4 regions of the Pseudomonas sp. MDT1-16 genome follow, and region 1 is predicted to be linked to each of the others. Evidence: predicted binding sites of a transcription regulator. Region 1 holds the regulator's gene; each other region holds the start of a gene.
What was found. Region 1 encodes FliA, which starts transcription of late flagellar genes. Its sites were predicted from a motif close to CTAAAGTTTNNNNNNNNNNNGCCGNTAA; they were not measured.

Region 1 (3,621 bases):
CCACCACGCTGGCCAAGCTCGCTGCCCGCTACGTGCTCAAGTACGGCGCGCAGAATATCGCGTTGGTGAGCATGGACAGCTACCGTATTGGCGCTCAGGAGCAGCTCAAGACCCTCGGCCGGATCCTCAATGTGTCGGTGACTCACGTCGATCCGGGTCAGTCGCTGGTGCAGGCGCTGGAGCCCTTGCTGCGCAAACGCGTGGTGCTGATCGATACCGCGGGCCTCCAGGCCAGCGATCCGGCACTGCGCATGCAGCTCGAAAGCCTGGCCGGTCGTGGGATCAAATCGAAAAATTATCTGGTGTTGGCAACCACCAGCCAGAAACAGGTTCTAACGGCCGCTTATCACAGTTACAAGCGTTGTGGGCTCGCTGGCTGCATCCTGACTAAACTGGATGAAACGGCAAGTCTGGGCGAGGTGTTGAGCCTGGCCATCAGTCATGAATTGCCGGTGGCCTACCTGACCGATGGCCCGCGGATTCCGGATGATTTGCATCTGCCGCGTCGTCATCAGTTGGTCAGTCGCGCCGTCAGCGTGCAAATGCAAGAAGAACCCAGCGAAGAAGCCATGGCTGACATGTTCGCTGATATTTACCACAGCCCGACCAAGCAGGTCGGCTGAGGTATTAATGAACTGTTTTTGTACCTACATCGATGGTCTGCCATGCATTGTTCATTTTGTGAACGCGCAGCCAGTAATGTGGCCTCCGTCTAAGTAAGACAAGGTAAAGAAAATTCATGGGCAGCATGCATCCCGTACAGGTGATCGCGGTGACCGGCGGCAAAGGTGGCGTCGGGAAAACTAACGTGTCAGTGAACTTGTCCCTGGCTCTAGCTGAACTCGGCCGGCGCGTCATGCTGCTGGACGCCGATCTGGGGCTGGCGAACGTCGACGTCCTGCTGGGACTGACACCCAAACGTACGTTGGCCGACGTGATCGAAGGCCGCTGCGAGCTGCGCGACGTATTGTTGCAAGGCCCTGGCGGCATCCGCATCGTCCCGGCCGCGTCCGGTACACAGAGCATGGTTCATCTGAGCCCGGCCCAACACGCCGGCCTGATCCAGGCGTTCAGCGATATCGGCGACAACCTCGACGTATTGGTGATCGACACCGCTGCGGGCATTGGTGAGTCGGTAGTCAGTTTCGTTCGCGCAGCGCAAGAAGTCTTGCTGGTGGTCTGTGACGAGCCGACCTCGATCACTGATGCCTACGCACTGATCAAACTGCTAAACCGCGATTACGGCATGAACCGTTTCCGCGTCCTGGCCAACATGGCCCAGAGCCCGCAGGAAGGTCGCAACCTGTTCGCCAAGTTGACCAAGGTCACGGATCGCTTCCTCGACGTCGCCTTACAATACGTCGGCGCGGTGCCTTACGACGAAAGCGTGCGCAAGGCCGTGCAGAAGCAGCGCGCCGTCTATGAAGCCTTCCCGCGTTCCAAGTGCTCCCTGGCGTTCAAGGCCATTGCACAGAAGGTCGATACCTGGCCGTTGCCTGCCAACCCGCGTGGGCACCTGGAGTTTTTCGTCGAGCGCCTCGTGCAACAAACGGCAGGACCGGTGCTATGACAGCCAGCGGCTACAACCTCTACAAGAAGTCGGCACGTGACGCGCAGTACGAGCTGATCGAGCGTTACGCGCCACTGGTTAAACGCATTGCCTACCACTTGCTGGCGCGTCTGCCGGCCAGTGTCCAGGTCGAAGACCTGATCCAGGCCGGGATGATCGGCCTGCTTGAAGTGTCGACCAAATACGACGCCAGCAAAGGCGCGAGCTTCGAGACGTACGCGGGCATTCGAATCCGCGGCGCGATGCTCGATGAAGTGCGCAAGGGGGACTGGGCGCCACGTTCGGTCCACCGCAATACCCGGATGGTCAGCGACGCCATTCGCTCGATTGAAGCTAAAACCGGTCGTGACGCTAAAGATCACGAGGTTGCGGCCGAACTCCAATTGAGTCTCGACGATTATTACGGGATTTTGAACGACACCCTGGGCAGCCGGTTATTCAGTTTCGACGATCTGTTGCAGGACGGCGAACACGAAGGGTTGCACGAGGATGGCGCCAGTGCTCATCTCGAACCGTCGCGCGATCTGGAAGATGAACGCTTCCAGATGGCACTGGCGGACGCGATTGCCAATTTGCCGGAGCGTGAGCGACTGGTGTTGGCGCTGTACTACGACGAAGAGTTGAATCTCAAGGAAATCGGTGAGGTCCTGGGGGTCAGCGAGTCTCGGGTCAGCCAGTTACACAGCCAGTGCGCGGCCCGTTTGCGGGGGCGTTTGGGGGAGTGGCGAGCGCGCTGAAGGCAGTGTGGGGACACTGCGAACGTGGCTGGTGGGGTGTTGAACCGCACGAGTCCCGATCTGTTGTGCTCCAGACAGTCATTGAGTGCTTTGCCGGATTGATTGAAATGGCGTGTCCAGGTGCTGGGCGCGTTTAAGACTGCTTGGAGGTCGAATTGAACAAGAACATGAAAATCCTCATCGTTGATGACTTCTCAACGATGCGGCGGATCATAAAAAACCTGTTGCGTGACCTTGGGTTCACCAACACGGTCGAGGCCGATGATGGCACCACTGCCATTCCGGTCCTCAACAGCGGGAGCATCGACTTTCTGGTAACGGACTGGAACATGCCCGGCATGACCGGTATCGATCTGCTGCGCCACGTGCGCGCCGATGAAAAGCTCAAGCACCTGCCGGTGCTGATGGTGACCGCTGAGGCCAAGCGCGAGCAGATCATCGAGGCAGCCCAGGCCGGTGTTAACGGCTATGTGGTCAAACCCTTTACGGCCCAGGCGTTGAAAGAAAAAATCGAAAAGATTTTCGAACGCATCGGTTAAGAAACTGCGCCACGGGGGAGCTATGGAGCATAACGAATCTTCACAGGGCGATTTCGAGTCGACCCTGAAAAAACACGCTGTCGAACTGGTCGAAAGCCTTGAAAAAGGCAGGTTCGGCGACGCCGTGCAACTGATCCATGAGCTCAACCAGACCCGTGACCGCGGCCTGTACCAGGAAGTGGGCAAGCTCACTCGCGAGCTGCATAGCGCGATCGTCAATTTCCAGATTGACCCGAACATGCCGCAAGCCGAGGAAGTGTCGCAGATCACGGACGCCACCGAGCGTCTGGGCTATGTGGTCAAGCTGACCGAGGCCGCGGCCAACCGCACCATGGACCTGGTGGAGAACGCCACGCCGCTGGTCAACGGCCTGAGCGATGAAGCCCAGGCCTTGAGCACCGACTGGGGACGGTTCATGCGTCGGGAAGTCGGGGCTGAAGAGTTCCGCGAACTGGCCCGGCGAGTCGACGGTTTCCTGACCCGCAGCAGCGAAGACAATCGCGTGGTGTCGAGCAACCTCAACGACATTCTGCTCGCTCAGGATTACCAGGACCTCACCGGTCAGGTGATCAAGCGTGTGACCCAATTGGTCACCGAAGTTGAAAGCAACCTGCTCAAGCTCGTACTTATGGCCAGTCAGGTGGACCGCTTTGCGGGCATCGAACATGACCGTGAAGCGATGCTGGCTGAAAAAGATCCGCAAAAACATCTCTCTCAGGGTGAAGGTCCGCAGATTCATGCCGATAAAAGAGAAGACGTTGTGTCCGGTCAGGAC
Region 2 (3,621 bases), 2.0 Mb from region 1:
CTACAAGGCTGCCGGCCTGACCCAGTACCTTGATGAACTGGGTTTTGCACTGGTCGGCTACGGCTGCACCACGTGTATCGGCAACTCCGGCCCCTTGCCGGAGCCCATCGAGAAAGCCATTCAGGCAGCCGACCTGACCGTCGCCTCGGTGCTGTCGGGCAACCGCAACTTCGAAGGTCGCGTGCATCCTCTGGTGAAAACCAACTGGCTGGCCTCCCCACCGCTGGTCGTTGCTTACGCGCTGGTCGGCACGGTGCGCATCGACATCAGCAGCGAGCCTTTGGGTACCGACAAAGAGGGCAATCTGGTTTTTCTGCGGGACATCTGGCCAAGCACCCAAGAGATCGCCGACGCGGTGAACCAGGTCAACACCGCGATGTTCCACAAGGAATACGCCGAAGTGTTTGCCGGCGACGAGCAGTGGCAGGCGATTGAAGTGCCGCAAGCGGCGACCTATGTCTGGCAAGACGATTCGACTTACATCCAGCACCCGCCATTTTTCAATGACATCGGTGGCCCGGCGCCGGTGGTCAAAGACGTCGTCGGTGCAAAGGTCCTCGCGCTGCTCGGCGACTCGGTGACGACCGACCACATCTCCCCGGCCGGTAACATCAAGGCTGACAGCCCGGCGGGCCATTACCTGCGCGAGAAAGGCGTAGAACCGCGGGACTTCAACTCCTACGGCTCGCGTCGCGGCAATCATGAAGTGATGATGCGCGGCACCTTTGCCAACATCCGCATCCGTAACGAGATGCTCGGCGGCGAAGAAGGCGGCAATACGATCTACATGCCCACCGGGGAGAAAATACCGATCTACGACGCGGCCATGCTTTATCAAGCCTCAGGCACGCCGCTGGTGGTGATTGCCGGGCAAGAATACGGCACCGGTTCGAGCCGCGACTGGGCGGCCAAGGGCACCAATCTGCTGGGTGTGAAAGCGGTCATTGCCGAAAGTTTCGAACGGATTCACCGTTCCAATCTGGTGGGCATGGGCGTGTTGCCCTTGCAGTTCAAGCTGGATCAAAACCGCAAGAGCCTGAACCTGACCGGCAAGGAGACGCTGGATATTCTGGGTTTGACAGGCGTCGAGCTGACACCGCGGATGAACCTGACGCTGGTGATCACCCGTGAAGACGGCAGCCGCGAGAAAATCGAGGTGCTGTGCCGGATCGATACCCTTAACGAGGTGGAGTACTTCAAATCAGGGGGGATTTTGCATTACGTGTTGCGGCAGTTGATTGCCTCGTAACAGCCTGCTGACACAGACACCGCCTTCGGGCGGTGTTTTTGTTTGTGTGCTGCTTATAATCGCCCCCCTCGCAACATCCACTGATCTGCGGCCGACTCGGCTGGTGGGCCGGGATCACTGTCGTGCTGGGTTGGCGGCCGCCATCGCCACCCATTTCGGCTCGAACTTGCTGCACTTCGGCCTGTTCACCTATCCGATGCTCGCCGGCTGACGCAATGGCCGTTTTGCGACGCAATGCTGATTACTGAAAAAAAATTTCAACTAATTCCTGACAGCGCCGACAACCAGTCAAAGCCTTGCGGATTGAAACTGCCATGCGTAACAACCAACCCAATACACAACGCGAACGGACCTTCCCGGCTCAGCAACGGTTGATTTCCACCACCGATGCCAAAGGCGTGATCACCTACTGCAACGATGCGTTCGTCGAGATCAGCGGGTTTTCTCGTGAAGAGCTGATCCGTGCGCCGCATAACCTGGTCCGTCACCCTGACGTTCCGGCCGCGGTGTTCGCGCACATGTGGGGCACACTGAAACAAGGCTTGCCATGGATGGGCATCGTCAAGAATCGCTGCAAAACCGGTGATCACTACTGGGTTAACGCCTACGTCACACCGGTTTTCGACGGCAACCAGGTGGTCGGTTACGAGTCGGTGCGAATCAAACCCACCGCCGAACAGATCCAGCGTGCCGAAGCACTCTACCAACGCATCAACCAGGGCAAGTCGGCGATTCCTTCAACAGACAAATGGCTGCCGGTGCTGCAGGACTGGCTGCCGTTCATTCTGGTCAGCCAACTGAGCTTCATGATCGGTGCGTCGCTCAACTCCCAATGGGGTTTTGCGTTGGCCGCCGGTCTCTCTGTGCCATTGGGCTTGCTGGGTTTGAGCTGGCAACAGCGCGGCCTCAAGCGTCTGCTGCAACTGGCCGGACAGACGACCTCCGACCCGCTGATCGCGCAGATGTACACCGACAGCCGTGGCGCTCAAGCACGTCTGGAGATGTCGATCCTCAGCCAGGAAGCCCGCCTGAAAACCTGCCTGACCCGTCTGCAGGACACCGCCGAGCACCTGACCGAGCAAGCGAAACAGTCCGACACCCTGGCGCACAAAAGCTCCACCGGCCTGGAACGCCAGCGCGTCGAAACCGAGCAAGTGGCCACCGCCGTCAACCAGATGGCGGCTACCACTCAAGAAGTCGCCAGCCACGTGCAACGCACTGCCGACGCCACCCAGGAAGCCAATCGCCTCACCGGTCGCGGCCGCGACATCGCCGGGGAAACTCGCGAAGCCATCCAGCGTCTGTCGGTGGTGGTCGGTGAAACCGGTATGACCGTGAACCAACTGGCCAAGGACAGCGACGAAATCGGTGGCGTGGTCGATGTGATCAAAGGCATCGCCGACCAGACCAACCTGCTGGCCTTGAACGCCGCCATCGAAGCGGCCCGTGCCGGCGAGATGGGGCGTGGGTTTGCGGTGGTTGCCGACGAAGTCCGTCAACTGGCGCAACGCACCAGCGAATCCACCGGGCAGATCCACGCGCTGATCGCCAAGCTCCAGCAAACCGCCAGCACCGCGGTGCAAACCATGGAAGCCGGGCATCGCCAGGCCGAAGAAGGTGTGGCGCGGGTACTGGAAGCGGACCAGGCACTGGTGGGGATCAGCGAAGCGGTGGCCAACATCACCGACATGACTACCCAGATTGCCGCCGCAACCGAAGAGCAAAGCGCTGTCGCCGAAGAAATCAGCCGCAACATCAGCAACATCTCGCAACTGGCGGATCAGACGTCGGAACAGGCTCAACACTCGGCGTTGTTGAGTGAAGAGCTGACGAAGACGGCGAATACTCAGTATTCGTTGGTGGAGCGGTTTAACCGCTGATCGTCCTGATCGTTCCCACGCAGAGCGTGGGAACGATCGCTTAACCAAGGAAATCAGCTACCTTTTGCGCCGCAGCTTCCAAATGCTGCTCATGCGTAAACCCCGAAGCCTTCAACGGCTTCAAGTCATGATCCCCCGCCACCAGCCAGAACACCTCGATACTCGGTGCCAACGTATAAGCCTCGACGGCCTCACGATTCCCCAGCGCATCCCGCTCACCCTGCACTATCAACGTCGGTGTCTTGAGCGCGGCCAGATGCTCGACCCGAGGTTTCTCCGGTTTGCCCACCGCATAAAACGGATAACCCAGACACACCAACCCATCCACCCCTAACTCATCGGCCAGTAAACTCGCCATCCGCCCGCCCATGGACTTGCCGCCAATGGCCAGACGTCCAGCGACATGGCGTCGCACCACGGCATACACCTCACGCCAGCACTCCAGCAACTTTGGCGCAGGGTTCGGTGGACGTTTTCCACCATCGATGCGCC
Region 3 (3,621 bases), 2.6 Mb from region 1:
CCGGCGTCAGGCGTACCTGGGCCTGCTGCGAGAGAAGGCGTTGCAGCACGGTGCTCTGGCTGACGACGAAGTTCAGACCGGCCACTTCTTTTGGCAGCCCGGCCGTCTGGTGCACTCGCAGATTGGCGTGAGTGCGGTCGGCCATCAGGATCATCACCCGACGCATGCCGCACGCGACCAAAGCGTCCCGGGCAGAGGTGGTCAAGTGCATGGCATTGGTGAAGCGACTCGGCTCGACCAGCAACTCGGCACACTGTCTGCGCCATTTCGTCAGGTCTTCGGCAGTCGGCGCCGGGGCTGGCAGCAAGCCTGCGTGCACGCGGTTCATCCCCCACGGCCAGATCAGCGACACGGCCGGGTGCCAAAGGTCTGGCATGGCGTGATGGCGGGCGCTGTTGGCGGCCTGTTGGTGCAACTGCTGCTGCACTTCGTCCATTGGCATTTGCAGGTAAAGGCTGGTCAGGTATTGCCAGCGTTCACTGTGAGGGCTGTCCCAGGCGTGTTGTGCCGACAGCGCCAGACCGTTGGCCAGCAGCACCGTATTGGCCGGTTGATTGAGCCAGCGGCGCAGGGTCGGATCGTCATCGAGGCGGTTCTGCTGGCGCAGTGGATGATCACTGTCACGCGCGATGCGCAGCACTTTCACCAGCTCACGCTGCTCGTTGAGCAACAGCCGATAACCCTGCTGCACCCAGATCGGCAGGCGCCAGATGTCCACGAGCGCCAGACAGATTTCCAGCAGGCGTGCGCCGAACAATTGCTTCTCGACTTTGTGCGCCGACTCGCCTTTATGGATGACCCGCAGCTCCCATTCTTCGAGCAGCTGCGGATGGGTCAACGCCATCGGCCACAGCGGCGAGAGAAACAGCAGGCTGCCCCAGTGAATGTCCTGCCACAGCCGGGCCAGGCGACTGGCAAAAAAACCGTTGGCCTGTTGAGTCGCGTGCTGGCTGATCAGCTGCAACTGACGCAGGGCAACCGGGATATCGGACTGAGGTTCGGCGGGCAGGCGGGCGAGCAGCTCTTCGGTGCGCTTCAAACCGAGGCGATTGATTGCCACCTCAAGGTTTTCTGCGGGCTCGGTCATGCTGCCATGGGTGTGGCGGTTGGCTTCGCGAATCACGCTCAAGGCCAGCGCCGGGCTGTCCTGTATCAGTTCCGCGATATCGCGCAGGGAGCTGCGACTGTTGGCGATGGCCTTGCAGACACGGTCGTGACTGGCTTGCGGAACGGGCAGGCGCACGCCATCGAGAAGCTTGACCCAGCCTTCAAGAGTGGTCGGTTTTGGAGTTGGAACGTTCGTTTCGTTAGCCATGGTTGGACGCGATCATCGTCTGCATTACCTATGCCCGGATCGGGCCAAATTGGCTTTTCGCCTGAACTGGCTATAGTCTGGCGCAGTTTTGCCGATAAGTAGAAGAAGAGATTTTTTAACTTCCGAATATGACCTTGAACCCGACTCAGTAAGTGCTCTCCTACCTATGGCTAAATTAATCGGCATCATCGTCGTATTCGCGAGCGTGCTCGGCGGATACGTGCTCTCCCATGGCAAAATTGCCGCCCTTATTCAGCCTTTCGAGGTGTTGATTATCGGTGGCGCGGCCCTTGGCGCATTCCTCCAGGCCAACCCTAGTTACATGACCATGCACGTGCTCAAGAAATCCTTGAGCATGTTCAGTTCGCGTTTCAACCACACCTTCTATCTTGAAGTGCTTGGCCTGATTTACGAGATCCTCAACAAGAGCCGCCGCGAAGGCATGATGGCCATTGAAGGCGACATCGAAGATGCTGCCGCGAGCCCGATCTTCGCCAAGTACCCGACCGTGCTAAAAGACGAACGCATGACTGCGTTCATCTGCGATTACCTGCGCATTATGTCCTCCGGCAACATGGCTCCCCATGAGCTGGAAGGCCTGTTCGACATGGAACTCTATAGCCTCAAGGAAGACCTCGAGCATCCGTCTCACGCGGTGAACGGCATCGCCGACGCCATGCCCGGTTTCGGCATTGTCGCGGCGGTACTCGGTATCGTGGTGACCATGGCCTCCCTGGGCGAAGGCGACCAGAAATCCATCGGTCTGCACGTGGGTGCGGCACTTGTCGGTACCTTCTTCGGTATTCTCGCGGCGTACGGTTTCTTCGGTCCGCTGGCCCATTCCCTGGCCCACGATGCCAAGGAAGAGCTGAACGTCTACGAAGCCATCAAGGCCTCGCTGGTCGCTTCCGCTTCCGGCATGCCGCCATCGCTGGCGGTAGAGTTTGGCCGCAAGGTTCTGTACCCGGCGCACCGTCCTAGCTTTGCTGAGCTGGAACAAGCGGTTCGCGGTCGCTAGTGTCCTGTCTTGCAAATACGTTCCTTTTTGGCGAGTGGCTGTTGTTGCCAGACAAGGCGCCGCGACGAGTCATAGCCGGCTATGGCGAGGAGCGGCAACGCAGTATGGCGACAACAGACACCGCCAAAAAGGAACAGTATTTGTGAGACAGGGCACTTAGATCATGGAAAATAACCAGCCGATAATTATCAAGCGCGTCAAGCGCATCGCCGGCGGGCATCACGGGGGCGCCTGGAAAATCGCCTTCGCGGACTTCGCGACGGCGATGATGGCGTTCTTTCTGGTGCTGTGGCTGCTGTCCACCGCAACACCTGAGCAGAAGATCGCCATCGCCGGTTACTTCAAGGACCCGGTCGGTTTTTCCGAAAGCGGCACGCCGTACATCATCGACTTGGGCGGCACGCCGACCCTGGCGCCGGAAAACACCCTCAACCCCGAGGTGAAATCCCAGCCGCAGCCGGACAAGGTGACCATCGACGCCGAGCAGGTTGAAGGGATGGCCGAGCAGGTCGAGAAGGAACGTCTCGAGCTGTTGCTGCAAGAACTGCAGAACAAGGTCGAAGAGAACCCGCAACTCAAGAAATTCAAAGACCAGATTCTGTTTGAGATCACGCCGGACGGTTTGCGCATCCAGATCGTGGACGCTGAAAACCGGCCGATGTTCGACTCTGGCAGTGCCCGTCTGAAGCCGTACTTCGAAGACATCCTGCTGGCCATGGCCGACACCATCAAAGCGGTGCCGAACAAGATCAGCATCAGCGGCCACACCGATGCCAAACCGTACACGGGCACCGGTGACTTTGGTAACTGGGAGCTCTCGGCCAACCGTGCCAACGCTGCACGTCGTGCGCTGATCGCCGGCAGCTATCCGGATGCGCAGGTGGCACGCGTCGTCGGTTATGCCTCGTCGGCGTTGTTCGATCGCGAGAACCCGTTCAACCCGGTCAATCGCCGTATCGACATCGTGGTGCTGACCAAGAAAGCCCAGCGGGCCATCGAAGGTTCGCAAGGTGCAGAACCGGTTCCAGAGCCGACGCAAGGGCAGGGTGGCCCAGGCGAAGTGCCCGCCACGCCAGCCGATCCGAATGCGTTGCCGGCGGATAAAGAGCCGTTGCCAGCGCATGAGCTTCGCGAGCGCTTGAACCTCTTCGACAGCCCGGCACCGAAGCCGGGTGAACCACCGAAGCAGTGACCCACAAAAAAGCCGACAGCGATGTCGGCTTTTTTTTGCCTGTTGGGGGGATCCTACCAATCGGTATTTTGTCGTTCATTGAGAGGCTGACCTTCG
Region 4 (3,621 bases), 1.3 Mb from region 1:
TTGACCGCCGCTTCGGAATGACTTTGCAGGCGCTCGATCATCGACTGGATCTCCGCTGTGGATTTCTGGGTGCGCTGGGCCAGCAGTCGCACTTCATCGGCCACCACCGCAAAACCGCGACCTTGCTCGCCAGCCCGGGCGGCTTCGATGGCCGCGTTGAGGGCCAGCAGGTTGGTTTGCTCGGCGATGGAGCGGATCACTTCGAGGACGCTGCCAATCTGCGTGCTTTCGGCGGCCAGGGTACGAATCACTTCCACCGCCTGATCGATGGTGGACGACAATTTGTCGATCTGTTGCAGGCTGCCATCGATATTGACCTGACCTTGCTGCGCCTGAGACTCGGCATCGCGCATTTCGCTGGCGGCGTGCTCGGCGTTTTTCGCAACATCGTGCACGCCATACGTCACTTCATTGATGGCAGTGGCCACCAGTTCCATTTGCTGGGACTGTTGCTGGCTGCGTTGCTGGGCCTGGGCAGCGTCGTTGCCCAGTTCGCTGGACGACTGGCCCAGGGCACTGGCGGACACTTGCAGTTCTTTGATCACCAGTCGCAGCTTGGCGGTGAAGGCGTTGAAGTGCCGTGCCAGTTGCGTGACTTCATCCTGGCCATGGGTGTCGAGGCTGCGGGTCAGGTCGCTCTCGCCGCTGGCGATGTTAGCCATGGCGTTCACGGTTTCCTGCAGTGGACGCACGATGCTGCGGGCAATCAGGATCACCAGCAGCGCCATGATCAGGGCAATCACCAGCCCCACGAACGAGGCCTTCCAGACCTGGGCATAGAATTCGGCCTGCATGTCATCGATGTACACGCCCGAACCGATCACCCAACCCCAAGGCTCGAACAGTTTGACGTAGGACGTTTTTTCTACCGGCGCACTGGCCCCCGGTTTAGGCCAGCGATAGTCGATCGTGCCGGCACCCTTGCTCTTGGCGACGGCGACCATTTCGTTAAACAAGGCAAAACCATCCGGGTCGCGGATTGCCGAGAGGTTCTGGCCATCGAGCTTCGGGTTGGCCGGGTGCATGATCATCACCGGCGTCAGGTCATTGATCCAGAAGTAGTCATTCTGGTCATAGCGCAGACCGCGAACGGCTGTCAGTGCCTGCTTCTGCGCAGCATCGCGGGTGAGCGTGCCGGCGGTTTCGAGGTCGTGGTAATAGGTCAGAATGCCACTGGCGGTTTGCACCACATGCTGGGTTTTCTGAGCCTTGGCGTGGTACAGGTCATCGTGAATCTGCTTGAGCATCAAAACGCCCAACGTCATTAGCATCATCACGGCCACGATCAAGATGAGCCACAAACGTCGGCTGATCGACATACTGCGCAAGCTGTTCATAACGCTGCCACTCCGGTTTTTTTCTTGTAATAAATGATCGCCAGCATCCAACCACACTTTGCCTATCGGTCATATCCGACCCAAGTCCAATAACGCGGCAGCGTTAATCAGACTTGTCTGATAGGATTTCGGCCCCGCACGGAAAAACCTGAATCCAAGTTGATTTTTCACGGAATTTTTACGGTTTTGTCTGGATCCTGCGCGCGCGGCACTTCAGCTACGCTGATCGCAGTTAACGCTCTGACACCTATTAACGGGGCATGCTTTTGCGCATCGCCTTTGGGGGATTGATGGATCTTTGGACCGCCTTGCAGGCATTGATTTTAGGCGTTGTAGAAGGGCTGACGGAGTTTTTGCCCATTTCCAGTACCGGTCACCAAATCATCGTGGCGGACTTGCTCAACTTCGGTGGCGAGAGGGCCATTGCGTTCAACATCATTATTCAGCTGGGGGCGATTCTGGCGGTGGTGTGGGAGTTTCGCCGCAAGATATTCGATGTGGTTATCGGTTTGCCGACGCAGCCGAGCGCTCGACGCTTTACCGCGAACCTGCTGATCGCCTTCCTGCCAGCCGTGGTATTGGGGGTGATTTTCGCTGATCTGATCCACGAGTATCTGTTCAACCCGATCACCGTGGCCACGGCGTTGGTCGTGGGCGGTATCGTCATGCTGTGGGCTGAGAAGCGTCAGCATGAAGTGCATGCCCACACCGTCGACGAAATCACCTGGAAAGACGCGCTGAAAGTTGGTTTTGCCCAGTGCCTGGCAATGATTCCCGGGACCTCGCGCTCCGGCTCGACGATCATTGGCGGTTTGCTGTTCGGCTTGTCGCGCAAGACCGCCACCGAGTTTTCTTTCTTCCTGGCGATGCCGACCATGGTCGGCGCGGCGGTGTACTCAGGCTACAAGTATCGCGACCTGTTCGTTCCGGCTGATTTTCCGGTGTTCGCGATCGGTTTCGTGACGGCGTTCATCTTCGCGATGATTGCCGTCAGAGCCTTGCTCGTGTTCATCGGCAGCCACAGCTATGCGGCGTTTGCCTGGTATCGCATCGCGTTCGGCCTGGTCATCCTGGCCACCTGGCAGTTCGGCTGGATCGACTGGACCGCGGTTAAGCCATGAATGATGGCAGCTCGCGCAACAAGCCCGGACGCAAGCCTGGAGGAGAGATCCAGCAACCACGGCTGAAACTGCTGGTGTTCGCGGTGCTGTGCGCGCTGCCGCTGTTCGGCGCGATGTCGTTGTGGCTGCGCGGGGTTTCGGTAATTCCCCTGGCGGCGTACGGGATCGTCAGCGTGCTGGCGTTCTTTCTGTACTGGAGCGACAAGCGCAAGGCGCGTGCCGACCATTGGCGCACGCCGGAAAACGTGCTGCATGCGGTGGAACTCGCCGGCGGCTGGCCGGGCGCCTTGCTGGCACAGCAGCTGTTTCGGCACAAGACGCGCAAAGTGTCGTTTCAGCTGATCTTCTGGGTGATCGTGCTGCTGCACCAAGTGTTCTGGATCGATCAATTGTTCATGGGGGCCAATCTGCTGGCGCTGTTTTAAAGCAGCAGTCCGACCTGGGTACGCTTGGGCAACTTGCTCACCACCAATTGATGGGAACGCTGCAACAAGCCTTGCAGCTCTTCAGGGCCCAACGGGTAGGGCGTTTCCATGATGATCCACTGAGCTCGCGCCAGATACGGCGCCGGGCGGATTCCCGGGCGGTCGCAATGACCGAGAAACACGTCCTTGTCGACCTTGAAGGCCAGGGAGTCGCCCCGCAGATTCTGCAAGGCGAACATCTTGTTCCCCGCAATCGAAAACACCCGCACGCCACCCCACTTGTAATCTTCCCGCGCACCCGGCAGTGCGAGACAGAATTGCACGACGTCCTCTTCGCTCATACGTCCAGCCTTCATATCAGTTGGTCCCCACAGGCATTGAATGATTCGATCAAATGGTCGAGCCAGGCGCGTACGGCCGGCATCACCCCGCGCCGATGAGGGTAGACCGCTTGCAGCCAGCCGCCAGGCAACGACCAATCGGGCAGCAACTGCACCAGCGAGCCGTTTTCCAGTTCCTGCTCGCAATACATCATCGGCAGCATGGTAAAACCCTGGCCGGCGAGGGTGCAGGCCTTGCGCACGATAAAGTCATCGATGCCCAATCGCGCTTCGAGGCTCAACTCAAAGCTTTTACCCTGTTGGTTGAGCATGCGTATATGCACCATGCGGTCGGCTTCCAGGGCGCCGAGCACGGGCAGGTTTTTCAGGTCTTCGGGGTGGTTGATTTCACGTCCGT

Region 2: a site for FliA is predicted at 1,506-1,533, ahead of ACYZT3_RS10735 (methyl-accepting chemotaxis protein). Genes of this name have one in related genera too.
Region 3: a site for FliA is predicted at 1,386-1,413, ahead of motA (flagellar motor stator protein MotA). Genes of this name have one in related genera too.
Region 4: a site for FliA is predicted at 1,463-1,490, ahead of ACYZT3_RS14260 (methyl-accepting chemotaxis protein). Genes of this name have one in related genera too.

What each region holds. Positions count from the first base shown of each region.
Region 1 covers NZ_CM142717.1:4,424,850-4,428,470, reverse strand. The annotation lists gene flhF (flagellar biosynthesis protein FlhF) at 1-623, shown strand, start outside; gene fleN (flagellar synthesis regulator FleN) at 740-1,570, shown strand; gene fliA (RNA polymerase sigma factor FliA) at 1,567-2,307, shown strand; gene ACYZT3_RS20305 (chemotaxis response regulator CheY) at 2,475-2,846, shown strand; gene ACYZT3_RS20300 (protein phosphatase CheZ) at 2,869-3,621, shown strand, end outside.
Region 2 covers NZ_CM142717.1:2,397,355-2,400,975, reverse strand. The annotation lists gene acnA (aconitate hydratase AcnA) at 1-1,249, shown strand, start outside; partial or broken gene ACYZT3_RS10740 (CPBP family intramembrane glutamate endopeptidase) at 1,377-1,460, shown strand; gene ACYZT3_RS10735 (methyl-accepting chemotaxis protein) at 1,564-3,129, shown strand; gene ACYZT3_RS10730 (alpha/beta family hydrolase) at 3,170-3,621, opposite strand, start outside.
Region 3 covers NZ_CM142717.1:801,389-805,009, forward strand. The annotation lists gene ACYZT3_RS03575 (HDOD domain-containing protein) at 1-1,315, opposite strand, end outside; gene motA (flagellar motor stator protein MotA) at 1,482-2,333, shown strand; gene motB (flagellar motor protein MotB) at 2,497-3,525, shown strand.
Region 4 covers NZ_CM142717.1:3,131,990-3,135,610, forward strand. The annotation lists gene ACYZT3_RS14260 (methyl-accepting chemotaxis protein) at 1-1,337, opposite strand, end outside; gene ACYZT3_RS14265 (undecaprenyl-diphosphate phosphatase) at 1,628-2,458, shown strand; gene ACYZT3_RS14270 (DUF1294 domain-containing protein) at 2,455-2,883, shown strand; gene ACYZT3_RS14275 (MmcQ/YjbR family DNA-binding protein) at 2,880-3,239, opposite strand; gene ACYZT3_RS14280 (LysR substrate-binding domain-containing protein) at 3,236-3,621, opposite strand, start outside.